One region of the Nostoc sp. FACHB-133 genome, then DNA from elsewhere that is predicted to be linked to it. Evidence: predicted binding sites of a transcription regulator. Region 1 holds the regulator's gene; each other region holds the start of a gene.
The links. Region 1 encodes HrcA, which represses chaperone genes, less so after heat shock. Its sites were predicted from a motif close to TTAGCACTCNNGANTCNNGAGTGCTAA; they were not measured.
Positions count from the first base shown of each region.

Region 2: groES (co-chaperone GroES) is a predicted target of HrcA. The motif match lies at 2,676-2,702, and genes of this name have one in related genera.
Region 3: groL (chaperonin GroEL) is a predicted target of HrcA. The motif match lies at 1,171-1,197, and genes of this name have one in related genera.

Region 1 covers NZ_JACJSH010000050.1:49,594-54,271, reverse strand. Annotated here, with positions in the region: partial or broken gene H6G86_RS28890 (photosystem II q(b) protein) at 1-205, opposite strand, end outside; gene H6G86_RS28885 (DUF2834 domain-containing protein) at 1,082-1,759, opposite strand; gene hrcA (heat-inducible transcriptional repressor HrcA) at 1,873-3,003, opposite strand; gene H6G86_RS28875 (rhodanese-like domain-containing protein) at 3,450-3,782, opposite strand; gene H6G86_RS28870 (DUF3352 domain-containing protein) at 3,940-4,678, shown strand, end outside.
Region 2 covers NZ_JACJSH010000001.1:405,240-409,917, forward strand. Annotated here, with positions in the region: gene H6G86_RS01900 (DUF4351 domain-containing protein) at 1-497, opposite strand, end outside; gene groL (chaperonin GroEL) at 580-2,214, opposite strand; gene groES (co-chaperone GroES) at 2,346-2,657, opposite strand; gene H6G86_RS01915 ((2Fe-2S) ferredoxin domain-containing protein) at 3,030-3,491, shown strand; gene H6G86_RS01920 (response regulator transcription factor) at 3,821-4,498, shown strand; gene H6G86_RS01925 (NIL domain-containing protein) at 4,576-4,678, opposite strand, start outside.
Region 3 covers NZ_JACJSH010000004.1:275,358-280,035, reverse strand. Annotated here, with positions in the region: gene H6G86_RS05740 (MraY family glycosyltransferase) at 1-1,071, opposite strand, end outside; gene groL (chaperonin GroEL) at 1,230-2,912, shown strand; gene corA (magnesium/cobalt transporter CorA) at 3,323-4,468, shown strand; gene H6G86_RS05725 (hypothetical protein) at 4,533-4,678, shown strand, end outside.

The sequences.
Region 1 (4,678 bases):
CTGCTACTGGTTCACGGATACCATCGATGTCTACTGGAGGAGCGGCGATGAAGGCGATTACGAAGCAAGCGGTAGCTGCTAGCAAGGTGGGGATCATGACTACGCCGAACCAGCCGATGTAAATCCGGTTGTTGGTGCTGGTGATCCACTCACAGAATCGATCCCATACGTTGGCGCTTGAGCGCTGTTGTAAGGTTGTTGTCATTGTTTTATAAATGCGATTATTTGCGGATGAATTAGGTAGGTTTGACTACCTGTTACACATCTTAAAGAATTTATTGCGTTTTGTAAAGTACTTTCAGAAAAAACTTTCTCTTAGAATTAGGACTAAGGCAAAATTCACGTAATTGCGTCATTACAAGCGATAGCGACGTATTCACCTAAAACTCTGGCATTGCTTCCCACAATACGTTTCGGTCGCAATAACAAATTTTGCTTGCGCTTGCGTAAGTCCTGAGAATTGACGCGCCCTGCGTGGAAAATCCCTAACTCATTGAAAAATAGCTTGCTTAAAATATTAAGTAAGTTGACGTAAATAATTGTCGTTGGGATAAGGCAATAGGTAGAAGGGTTTTAGGCTAGTTCATTTTTCTTTACATAGTTTGATTTTATTGTGCCAACTTACTTAACGCCCTGTGAAACTTTCTCTCAAACCTAACCCCCAACCCTTTCCCTACTAGCGTTGGGGAGCAAGAATCAAAGCCTCTCTCTAACGTGTCAGTCTTTTAGACGCGATAAATCGCGTCTCTACATGAGGGCTTTCTGGCTTATCCCAAGCGTATTGGGATAAAACTAAAACTGGATCTGACTTGTGTTTACACCGTAGCCCTGTGGGGGAGAGGAATGGAAGTGGGGTTCTAACAATAAGTTGCACATTGCATTACTTGGATTAGTAAAAACTAGGCGTAAGCGCCATTGAGAGATTGAGGCTTACACCCAACAAATATGGCTTTATCTTCTTAAGTTGACATCAATGGACAATGCCATACCCCTACGAGAAATCTATATATATCAGGATTTTCGTGAGAATTGGTCTAAATCCCCGGCTGAAACTTTCTTTAATTACGAATTAAAAAGTGCTTTAATTTGCAGCTGGCTGCTGACTGGGTATTGCCTCTACGCCCACTTCTGGTAAAGGTGGACGCACACACAAATAAATCAATGGCCCGAATAGCGGTATCAACGCTATTAACCAGAATGTCTGTGGATTTTTCCAACTGCGACGCGCCATATCATCCCCTAGTAATGCAGGAAATAAGAGACAAAGCAGGGAAAAATCTAAACTCATTACATTGATAAAGCGATTGGTTTGCCACTCTTGCACAAAACTGCCCCAATCTCCTCCTCTTAAACCGTAGGCAATTAGAAGAACTGTGGCTACAGTCAACACAATCCCAGTCACACGAGAATCTAGCAGCTTGAGTAAGATATTCTTTTTACCAACAAACTGATTATTTGGTTCTCTAAGGGCTAAGTAGGGTAACAAGGCAAATATCCCGACTCCGAAAGAGGCAGTAGCAAATAACCAAGCAGGTATTTTTTGCCCTCTACCATCAATAAATACTACTGCACTGTAGATGAGAGGCCAGATACCCATGAGGTTGAATAGTGCTATTACTAATGGGTTAACGCCTTCCCACTGTCCAGTCGAAAGGTTTTTAATTAACTCGAATGTACCAGGTTGCTCAGGAGGTGCGAGGAAAAAAGCATAAATAACGAATCCTAACCACAGGAAGCCAAAGGCAATTTTTCTAACCATGAAATATTTAAGTAGGATTAATTATTAATTTTGCCACTACAAATTGGGCTATCTACCTGCGATCGCACTATTCATTCGTCTAGACTCGTAGCAGCTTATTCCTAAACTTTACCTTAAGGATTGAAATAACTGAAGGCTTCTGAGAGGTAATCAGCAGCAGATGCTACAACTGCGATCGCACTTTCATAATCTAAGCGCGTTGGCCCCAAAACTCCCACACTTCCTACAGGTATTGAACCTCGGCGATAGGTAGAAGAAATTAAAGTGCAGGTGCGTATCGGTTCTAATGGATTTTCTGCGCCAATGCGAACCGTTACCCTTGACTTACCAGCATCCTCCGGTTCTGGTTCCTCAAATATTAATCGCCATAGTTGGTCTTGTTCTTCTTCCAGCAGGTGGATAATCGTTTGTACCTGCTGTAACTGGGAAAATTCTGGCTGGCGCAAAACTTCTGACACACCCCGAACCATAATTTGTGTGGTAGTCGGCGCAAGAGTGCGACGAGTCAATTCGGCAACTGAATTTTTCAAGAATTCTCCGTAGCGTTGGAATTCCTGATCAAGTTCGCTCCAGTTGAGGTTGGCTAATTCCAACAGACTTCGCCCCCGCAAGTGGGTATTCAAAAAGTTAGAAACAATCTGCAACTCGCGATCGACTACCTCTGAATCTCGTTGTGTCTCTTCTGATATTGGCGACAAATCCATTAACTTGGAATGTGTCTCATAACCATCGGTAACAACTATTAACATGATCCGCCCAGCTTCAATTTGCACCAATTGCAGATGTCGCAATAGTGCTGTTGTAGTTTGCGGCATAGTTATCAAGCTAATGCAACCACTCAAGGTTGCTAAAATCTGCGCGGCTCCTTGCAGTAGGGTTTCTAAACTCCGATCTTCCCACTGGAGATGCTTTTGTAATGCCACCTCTATTTCTCGCCCTAAAGTTTCTGTCCGCGTAGCGTCTGTCTGCGACACGCTGCGCGAACGCAGAGAAGGTGTAATTAGCTGGTCAACATAAATGCGATAGCCTGAATCTGAAGGTACACGTCCAGCAGAAGCGTGTGGTTGGTAGAGTAATCCAGATTTTTCTAAAACGCCCATCACATTGCGAATTGTGGCTGAACTTACACCCAGGTCGTACTCTTCGCCTAAAGCCTTTGAACCAACAGGCTCTGCCGTAGCAATGTAGTGACGTACCGTTGCCCAAAGTATATGCTGTTGCCGATTTGTTAACTGGACTTCCATAGGATATGTTTTGCTAGAGGCAAATTTTAATCAAAGTCTGGAGAAAGTTCTGGATTTGATTTAAACAAGGAATATTAATAATTTATTAAGATAACAAATTATACAATTATATTGTGATAATTAATTTTAAGGTTCGTGTACACCATTCTTGAAAAGTTCGCTCTCAATAGAATCTAAGCTTTGCATCAAAAGCTAAGAGTTTGAATTTACAAGATTCTTTTCTGCCTTATTTTTGCATAATTCTACACTTAGAAAAGTATTGTTGTATACGTATTTTTGCGGCTATTACAGCTAAGAATAGGGTCGAAAATTTGCGTAAGTTGTGTAGCCATTGGAGAAAGTTACAAACTTTTCTGGCGAGTCCCTAAACTAATTTAGTGCTATTTTCACAATAGCAAAAGCCAGATGGAATTAAGTTCCATCTGAGTAATGCACCCAAACACAAGCTAATATTGGGGAATTGAATGGTCTACTAAGATGGAGTAAGCATCAATACCACCCGAAATATTTTGCACATTTGTAAAACCTTGAGCAATTAACCACTGACACATCTGGGCAGATCGAATACCGTGATGGCATAGCACAAGGGTTTCAGCTTGAGGATTGAAAAGGGTAGGTATTTCATGTCCCCACTCAGCAAATTGACTCAAGGGTAGGTTGACAAAGCCCTCAATGTTAGCGATCGCCAATTCTTCTGGTTCTCGGACATCTACTAGCTGTATACTTCCATCACCAGAGGAAAGACGTTGTGCCAGTTCTTCTACACTAATCTGGTTCATGGGTTGACTAAAAGAATTCCCTATAAACAGTCCTAATCTTATTTATGGTGACAGAAAATCTCTGCCTTTGCATGAGTATCGATTCTCAAGAAGGCTGATAAATTCTGTTAGGCTTTCTGCTTAAATGGCTGTAAACCGTCTTTTTTAAAGGTTTAATGTGAATAGGCAACGTTCATTTATTGGTTTTATCGTAGCAGGAGCGATCGCATTGCTAATTGCGATCGCTGGCTTTTACTGGTTTTTCGCCAAAAATCCGGCTAATCTCATTGCTTCTACCTCTGAGCCTGGTGCAGCCATATTCGTATCAAAACTTTCGCCAGCAATGGTTTCACTGCTGACGAATCCTGATCGGTTGCAGGCGTTGGAACGCGAAGAGGAACTATCTAAACTCAAAACCAGTTTATTAGCCAAAAGTGGCATAGATTATAAACAAGACGTTCAACCCTGGTTAGGGAATGAAATTACATTAGCTATCACCACCTTAGATATTGATCGCGATCCAGAAAACGGACAGCAGCCAGGATATCTGTTAGCACTAGCAACCAAGCAACCTGAGAAAAGCCGCGAGTTTGTCGAGTTGTTGTTTTCTAAACGGGCCTTATCTGGCGCAACCTTAGCTGTTGAACAATATAAAGGCGTAAAGCTGATTTCTGACAATTCCCAACCAGAGAAGGATTTGCTTGCAGGTGCGGTTGTTGGTGAAGGCTTTGTGTTGTTTGCCAACGATCCGAAAGTCTTGAAAGACGCGATTAATAACGTCCAAGCGCCCGATCTGAATTTGACTAGCTCCCCCGAATACCAAAAAGCTACTAAAGAACTGCCCAAAGGAGGTTTAGCTGTAGCGTTCTTAAATCTTCCCGTTGTGGCAAAATGGCAAGGCTTAGAACTTTCAGAAC
Region 2 (4,678 bases), on a different contig from region 1:
TCTGGAATTGTAGCGACTCGTTCAGCCACTTGTGCCAGTAAAGTTTGTGGCGAGTCAGTTCGCGTCAAACTTGCTAAAGGTAACAGCGCCGGATTAGCCAAAAATAGTGTTGAATCTTGCTCCCAAAGACGAACAACCTGATATTGGTGAATCGTCGTGTTGTCCCGATATTCTTCAGTAAAAGCCATTTCGTTAGTAGTTTCTTGCAAAAATATTAGTACTTGCACTACAGGACAACGGTATTGGCGCTTCAACCTCACAGAATAATCGAGCATTCGGAAATTAAGCGCCGGATTAGATTTCGCCAAAGTTTGAAATTCAATGTGCAAAATTTGGTTAGCTGCTTGCAAAAATGTCACAGAATCCGCGCGAATTGGTTCAAGCGTGAGTTCCGTTTTTAAGACTTCAATTTGTTGTACCTCTACCCCAAGCAACCAACGCACAAACTCGGCTGGGTACTGTTCAGCTAAATATTTACAAGCGTTGTCGTAACTCACTCTCTTCCTCTTCTCCTGACACAAAAAAACAGCCACCTCCATCAGGAAGCAGCTGTTTTTCAACTTATGCAACTACAAAGTATTAGTAATCGAAGTCGCCGCCACCAGCACCAGCGCCAGCAGGAGCGCCGTCTTTTGGTTCAGGCTTGTCAACTATAATACATTCGGTTGTCAACACCATACCAGCGATGGATGCAGCGTTTTGCAGAGCAGAACGAGTCACCTTAGCAGGGTCAACAATACCAGCAGCTAACAAATCGACGAATTCGTTCGTTGCAGCATTGTAGCCAACGTTGAATTCTTTCTCTTTGACGCGTTCAGCGATCACAGCACCATTCTGACCAGCGTTTTCAGCAATCCGCTTCAGAGGTGCAGGTAAGGCGCGAACAACAATCAAAGCACCAATCAACTCTTCATCTTTAAGATTGCTCTTTGCCCAAACTTCCAATTCAGGAGCAAGGTGAGCCAGAGTTGTACCACCGCCAGGAACAATACCTTCTTCCACAGCAGCTTTGGTGGCGTTGATTGCGTCTTCTAGGCGCAGCTTCTTGTCTTTCATTTCGGTTTCAGTCGCTGCACCAACTTTCACGACAGCGACACCACCAGAGAGTTTAGCAAGACGCTCTTGCAGTTTCTCTTTGTCGTAAGAAGATTCGGTTTCATCGATTTGACGACGAATCTGTTCGACACGAGCTTTAACAGCAGCTTCGTTACCTTCGGCAACAATTGTGGTGCTATCTTTGGTGATGGTGATCCGGCGAGCTTTACCTAGGCTATCCAGCTTGGTGTTATCTAGCTTCAAACCAGCATCTTCTGTAATTAGTTGACCACCAGTTAAAACAGCGATGTCTTCTAGTAGTGCTTTGCGGCGATCGCCAAAGCCAGGAGCCTTAACAGCAGCCACGTTGAGTACACCGCGTAAACGGTTTACTACCAAGGTTGCTAAAGCTTCTTTTTCAATATCTTCAGCGATAATTACCAAAGGACGACCAGCACGAGCTACTTGCTCTAACACTGGTACGAGGTCTTGTACCAAAGCGATTTTCTTATCGGTTAGCAGTATGAAAGGCTCATCAAAAACTGCTTCCATCCGCTCAGGGTCGGTAGCGAAATAAGGAGAGATGTAGCCTTTATCAAAGCGCATCCCTTCAGTGATTTCCAATTCGGTGAACATAGATTTCCCTTCTTCTAGGGAAATTACGCCTTCCTTGCCCACCTTGTCCATTGCTTGGGCAATCATCTGACCGACTTCTTCGTCATTACCAGCCGAGATTGCACCAACTTGGGCAATAGCTTTGGAATCTTCCACCGGACGGGCGTGTTCTTTGATTTTGTCTACTAGAAAGGCAGTAGCTTTATCAATACCACGCTTGAGCGAAATTGCGTTAGCACCAGCTGCAACGTTCCGCAAGCCTTCTTTGACGATCGCATGAGCTAAAACGGTAGCAGTTGTGGTACCATCGCCCGCAGCATCGTTGGTTTTAGAAGCAGCCTGACGAATCAAAGCTACGCCAGTGTTTTCAATGTGGTCTTCTAATTCGATTTCTTTAGCGATCGTTACACCGTCATTAACAATTTGCGGTGCGCCAAATTTCTTTTCTAGGACTACGTTACGACCTTTGGGGCCAAGGGTAACAGCTACAGCCTCAGCCAGGATGTCAATGCCTCGTTCTAAGGCGCGACGGGCGTTTTCGTTGTAGATAATGCGCTTTGCCATAATTGTTTTAGTTGTCCTTTGTCATTTGTCTTTTGTTCTACCCTTCGGGAAGCCGCCCGGAGGGCGTCTACGTCATTTGTCATTTGTCCTTTGTCATTGGCTAATGACTAATGACCAATGACTAATGACCACTAAATAACGACTGCTAAGATATCTTTTTCAGAAAGCAGTACATATTCTTCGGTGCCGAGCTTGATGTCAGTGCCGGCGTACTTAGAGTACAGCACCTTATCGCCGACTTTAATTTCTAATTCCTGACGGCTACCGTCTTCGTTACGCTTGCCAGGACCAAGGGCAACTACTTCCCCTACCTGGGGCTTTTCCTTGGCGGTATCGGGCAAATATAGACCACCTGCGGTCTTTTCCTCTGAGGCGTTCACTTTTACGAAAACGCGATCGCTCAAAGGTTTAACTGTAGAAACGCTTAAAGATAAGGCTGCCATAATTATTTTCTCCAGAGATTAGCACTCTCAACCCCTGAGTGCTAATTTACCTAAAATTGGCATCCAATGGCAAGAATTCATTGAGTACGGGTTCCCGAACTAGAAGCTCGTTGATGTACTTAAGTATTAATGCCTAATTATTTATATCCTTCGGGTTCTGCTCTGTAAGTTACGTATATTTTTATATGGTCATAGGGAGTCGGGAGTCGGGAGTAGTGAAGAGTTTTCCCAATGCCCGATACTTATATTTGAGAGACTCTGCTCAGTACAAGTTGCCCAATGCCCCATTCTCTTCTCAGTCAACTTTATTTGCAAAGCTGGGAAATTGTTATAGAACTGTAATCAGGGAGCTGCTCGATAAGTAACAATACAGTGATACAGTCAAGCCATCAAATCCCCAAAGCCACTAAATCTCTAGTAGAATATAAAGCCCTGAGTAATTGTGTAGAAAGTTTCGGACTTGCAAAGATTCAGCGACACATTTTTATTTGCGCTGACCAGACAATTGCTAATTGCTGCTCAAAACGAGCTAGTCTGGAATCCTGGGAATACTTAAAAGAGCGACTTAAAGAGTTAAAACTTGATGAGTCGCAACAGAATTATTCCTTATGCATCTACAGAACTAAAGCCAACTGCTTGCGCGTTTGTTGTTCTAGACCCATAATGGTGGTTTACCTTGATGGTGCCTGGTATCGCCAAGCAAACCTAGAAGTTATTGAGCGGATCATCCAAGAACACTTAATAGGCAATAAGGTGGTAAAAGAATATGCGTTTTTCAACCATCCTTTGCCAGAAACTTCCCTAGTTTCTTGTGAACACCTCATAGAGGCTTAACAACCGAAGGATATGGAACAGCAGTAAGCTTTAAGAAAGTGCGGGTTGGTTTTGAGGTAGGGTCATCTTTAAGCCAATACTTACTTGTGAGTCAGAAGGATTATTATTTAATCAGTGTTTTTTCGCCCGCCACTTTCAATGCGATATATAATAGCGCATTATAGATACTACTGCTATACGTATCCTTGCTGGACTTTTGCTATCGAGCTATTAGTCTCTTGAAAATGCTCGGCATTTTTGAGACTTCGAGACAGCAAAGGCAAGTTAAGTAGGAAAAAGGACAACATCTCGAAATAACCCACCATAGAGGATAAATATTCAAGACTTTGATGGACCGAAGCGCGACAAGTGCCACTGCTATGAAAGAGCCCAGCATGAAAGATCACAAACGACTTCTATTGATTGATGATGACCCTAACCTCATCTTGCTGGTGAAGGATTACTTAGAATTCCGGGGATACGAAGTCATCACCGCCGAGAATGGACGTGAAGCTCTGGAAATTTTAGAGCAAGATGTTCCAGACATGATTATCTGCGACGTGATGATGCCGGAAATGGACGGATATACTTTTGTGGAACAAGTCCGGCAAAACGAACGCACCAGCTGGATTCCAGTTCTTTTCCTTTCAGCCAAGGGACAAAGTGCAGACCGAGTTAAAGGTCTGAACAAAGGTGCTGATGTTTATATGGTCAAGCCCTTTGAACCAGAAGAACTCGTAGCCCAAGTTGAATCCTCGCTGAAACAAACTATCCGTTGGAAAGAACACCAAGCAAAAGGAGGCGAAAATGGTTCCCGCATCCAGGTTCCCTTCGATGTGCAATTAACCCCAACAGAACTGAAAGTAGTCCAGTTTGTCGCTAGGGGTTTAGCTAACCGGGAAATTGCTGAAGAACTAAATGTTAGTCAGCGCACGGTTGAAAGCCATGTGTCCAATATGTTGGGCAAAACCAATCTCCATAACCGCACTGAACTAGCGCGGTGGGCGATTGAAAATCAAATGGCCTAAAACCAGTAACGAGTACTGAGTGCTGAGTGCTGAGTGTTTTTGACTCAGCACTCATAACTCAGGACTGAGAACTCAATTTACCAACCATCTTCTTCAGGGCTGGATTGGTGCAAAACTTCTAAATCCAGTTCATCTAGGTAAGTTAGGGCACTTTCAATCTGAGAAACAGTACCTCGCAGT
Region 3 (4,678 bases), on a different contig from region 1:
GCGTATTCTTTGCCAGACAGTAAAGCCCAAAAGAATGACAATACTACTGGCGGTAGTCATCATCACAGCCAAACTCATGCCTTGTATTCTCATTGCCAGCAAGTTGAAAAATAAGGTAATTGACCAAAGCGTGAACGCAGCATGGCGCTGGGAAAGTCCCCAAGCAAGTAAGCGGTGGTGCAGATGATCTTTGCCAGGAGTACTAAGAGGGTTATTTCCTGCTAGTAGCCGCCGTACAAATACTTGGGTAGTGTCTATTACTGGCAACAATAGAAATAAAACCGTGGGAATTAGTGCATAAACTGTGTTTTGTTGCAGTTTGCCTAAAATACTAGTTGCTGCCAGCACATAGCCAAAAAAGTATGCTCCGGCATCACCCATAATAATTCGTGACGGATGAAAATTATGGCGCAAAAAGCCTAATGCAGCACCTCCTAAAGCTGCGAGTACCAAGATTGCCGCCGCACGGTTATTAAATTGGGCTGCAACCCCCAACAAACTCATAGCGGTAATAAAGCTGATTCCTCCTGCCAAACCATCCATACCATCCATCAAGTTGATGGCGTTGGTAATTCCTACTACCCACAGTACCGTCAGCAACATAGACAGTAACGAGTCAATGGGAGTACCAAACAGCACTCTTACACTGATACCATTAGCTACCAGCAACAGCGCTGTGACAATTTGCGCCCACAATCGAATAGAGGGTGGTAAGCCGAACTGATCGTCGATAAAGCCCACCAGGACTAATATCGAACCTCCTAACAGAATAGTGAGCACCTGAGCCAATACGTTTTGGAGTTCGATCGGTCGTAAAAGGCTAGCTAATACCAGTGCGGCAATGACACCCGCGTAGATAGCCAGCCCCCCTGCATTGGGTAAAGGTTCGCGATTGAGTCGCCGAGCGTTGGGTTGGTCAGCCCAACCTACCCGTAAGGCGAATTTGCGGACTGTCGGAATTGAACGCCACGTTACAAGCCAAGCCAAAAGAAACGTAAATACTACTGCCAACCAGCCGGTGCCGCTAGGGTCGGCAATGCCAAGGTACTTAAGGGAGTTGTCTAGATTCATCTCCCAATTCAAGCATTACTGCCAGTATCTATAAAGAACATCACCTGTATATTAATCAATTTTTTTTATTTCCATTTGTAACTTGAGCTGATTGAGAGATTAGCACTCTTGCTCTGTGAGTGCTAAATTGTCTAATGGAAGCGCTGGAGAAATAAAACATGGCGAAAATTATTGCATTTGACGAGGAATCGCGGCGAGCTCTAGAAAGGGGTGTTAACGCCCTTGCTGATGCCGTAAAAATCACCTTGGGGCCTAAAGGTCGTAATGTCCTTTTAGAGAAAAAATTTGGCGCACCTCAAATTGTCAACGATGGTATCACTGTTGCCAAGGAAATTGAATTAGAAGATCCTTTGGAAAATACTGGTGCAAGACTCATCCAGGAAGTGGCCTCAAAAACTAAAGATGTTGCTGGGGATGGTACAACCACCGCCACAGTTTTAGCACAAGCCTTGATTCGGGAAGGTTTGAAGAACGTCGCGGCGGGTAGTAACCCAGTTAGCTTGAGACGCGGGATCGACAAAACTATTGAGGCATTGGTACTGGAAATTGCCAAGATAGCCAAGCCAGTAGAAGGAAGTGCGATCGCTCAAGTTGCCACTGTTTCTGCTGGTAACGATGAAGAAGTTGGTCAAATGTTAGCTCAAGCAATGGAAAAAGTCACCAAAGATGGTGTAATTACCGTTGAAGAATCTAAATCCCTGACAACTGAACTAGAAGTAGTTGAAGGGATGCAGATTGACAGGGGTTACATTTCACCCTACTTTGTCACCAACAACGAGCGGCAAATCGTGGAATTTGAAAACGCCCGCATCTTGGTGACAGATAAAAAAATCGGCAGCATCCAAGATTTAGTACCAATTTTGGAAAAAGTCGCCCGTTCTGGTCAGCCCTTGCTAATCATCGCTGAAGATGTCGAAGGTGATGCCTTGGCAACTTTGGTAGTGAACAAAGCGCGGGGTGTACTAGCTGTGGCTGCCATTAAAGCACCTGGATTTGGCGATCGCCGCAAAGCTTTGTTAGAAGATATTGCTATTCTCACCGATGGACAGTTGATTTCGGAAGAAATTGGCTTAAGTTTGGATACCGCTGCTCTAGAAGCGCTGGGAACTGCCCGCAAAATCACCATTGACAAAGAAAGCACCACCATTGTAGCTGGCAGTGTCACCAAGCCAGAAGTACAAAAGCGGATTGGTCAAATTCGCAGACAGTTGGAAGAAACCGATTCTGAATACGATCAAGAAAAACTGCAAGAACGCATCGCCAAGCTCGCTGGCGGTGTGGCAGTGATTAAAGTGGGTGCGGCAACCGAAACCGAACTCAAAGACCGTAAGCTGCGAATTGAAGACGCGCTGAATGCTACTAAAGCTGCTGTGGAAGAAGGTATTGTTCCTGGTGGTGGGACAACTCTAATTCACCTAGCTAAGAAGGTACAAGAGATTAAAAAGACCCTACAAAATGACGAAGAAAGAATTGGGGCTGATATTGTCGAACGAGCGCTAGAAGCCCCCTTGCGCCAAATAGCAGACAACGCTGGTGCTGAAGGTTCTGTAATCGTCTCGAAAGTCCGGGATAGTGAGTTCAACATTGGCTACAACGCCGCTACTGGCGAATTTGAAGACTTGATTGCTGCTGGTATTATTGACCCCGCCAAAGTCGTGCGTTCAGCTTTGCAAAATGCTGGCTCCATTGCTGGTTTGGTCTTAACCACCGAAGCGATCGTTGTTGAAAAGCCAGAGAAGAAATCCGCTGCTGCTGCTCCTGACATGGGCGGTATGGGCGGCATGGGTGGCATGGGCGGTATGGGTGGCATGGGCGGTATGGGCGGCATGGGCATGTTCTAACTTCTGCTCACCCAGATAAATATTTTTTCAACAGTTTGTCTTGTTAAGGCAAACTGTTTTTTTATAGCATTGCTGATTCAGAGCCGATATGTTATCTCTATTGCTGGGAAGTAGCTGGGCATAAATAAAAGTCATCATCATGGTTATCAGTAATTAGTCATGAATACAACTAACGACTAAAAAAAATGCCGATTCCTAAATTCCCAAATCTAAAGAACTGCTTAATTCAAAAATTATAGTCTTTGTATTAATTTTTGTAATATTAATAGCAAAAGCTGAAATAAATAAAAACGCCTCATGGGTGCTGAGTAGGGAATTTTACTTCTTTACTAAGAACTGTGAAAAGAGGAACTTGTTTAATTGCCAATTCCCAATTGCCAATTCCCAATTCCCAATGTAGGTAATATTGTATGGTACGAAAACTGCGTCGTCTTCCCAAAATAGTAACTAGGCTATATAAAAAAGATGAGTTCCATCACCAACCAGGTACTATACCTGGAACAATTTTTATTGATGAAGATTCTCCGCCACCGATAATTTTCTTGATTGACTATAACCAAACCAATTTCATCCGCAAACAAATGGCAACTCCAGAAGAATGTGTTCCATATCTGGAGATGGAATCCATTTCTTGGGTAGACGTACAAGGTTTAGGCAGTCAAGATATATTACAACGATTGGGTCACGTTTTTGAATTACATCCTCTCGTTTTAGAAGATATAGTCAATGTACCAGAGCGTCCTAAAACCGAAGATTATGAAGATCAATTACTATTCATTGCCCGCATGGTAGTACCAAAGGAAAGATCGTGTGGTTTTTACAGCGAGCAAGTGAGTTTGATATTAGGTAAAAATTATTTACTGACAGTCCAAGAAGAACCAGAACATGATTGTTTTGAAGCGGTGCGATCGCGAATTGAAAAAAACAAAGGGATCATCCGTAAGCAAGGAGCAGATTATTTAGCTTACGCCGTGTTAGATGCGATTATTGATGGCTTTTTCCCGGTGCTGGAGCTTTATGGAGAGCGAATCGAAGAGTTGGAAGAGGAGGTAATAGTTAAACCAACCCCACAAACACTACAAAATATTTATCAAATTAGGCGAGAACTACTGCAACTACGTCGTGCTATCTGGCCCCAGCGAGATGCAATTAATTCTTTGATTCGAGATGGCAGTGATTTGATTAGTGAAGAAGTGCGAATCTACTTGCGAGATTGTTATGACCATACAGTGCAAGTTATGGACATGGTAGAAACTTATCGAGAACTAGCATCTGGATTAATGGATGTGTACCTTTCGGCAGTGAGCAATAAAATGAATGAAATCATGAAGGTGCTAACGGTAGTTTCAACAATTTTTATTCCACTGACTTTTGTGGCCGGAATATATGGTATGAATTTCAATACCGAAAAATCGCCATATAATATGCCTGAGTTGAATTGGTATTGGGGTTATCCACTTTGCTTGGCAGTTATGGCAGTGATCGCACTTGGGTTGCTATTCTTTTTTTGGCAACGGGGCTGGTTGCAAAACTCTGTAACAATTAAGCGTAATTAATAATTGCAGATGGACGACGAATGAAATATACATTCATTATTACCGGGAGTTAATATTTTAATTTATGAGGAGTAGCGACCAGAATTTAGTAGTTTTGACAGTTTATATTATCGGTGTTTCCTATATTTTTAACCGCATGGTTGAATCCATCGATGATCAAGTTAAGTTTGAGTTTAAAAAAGGAATAGTTGACGAGCAACTCAAAGAACA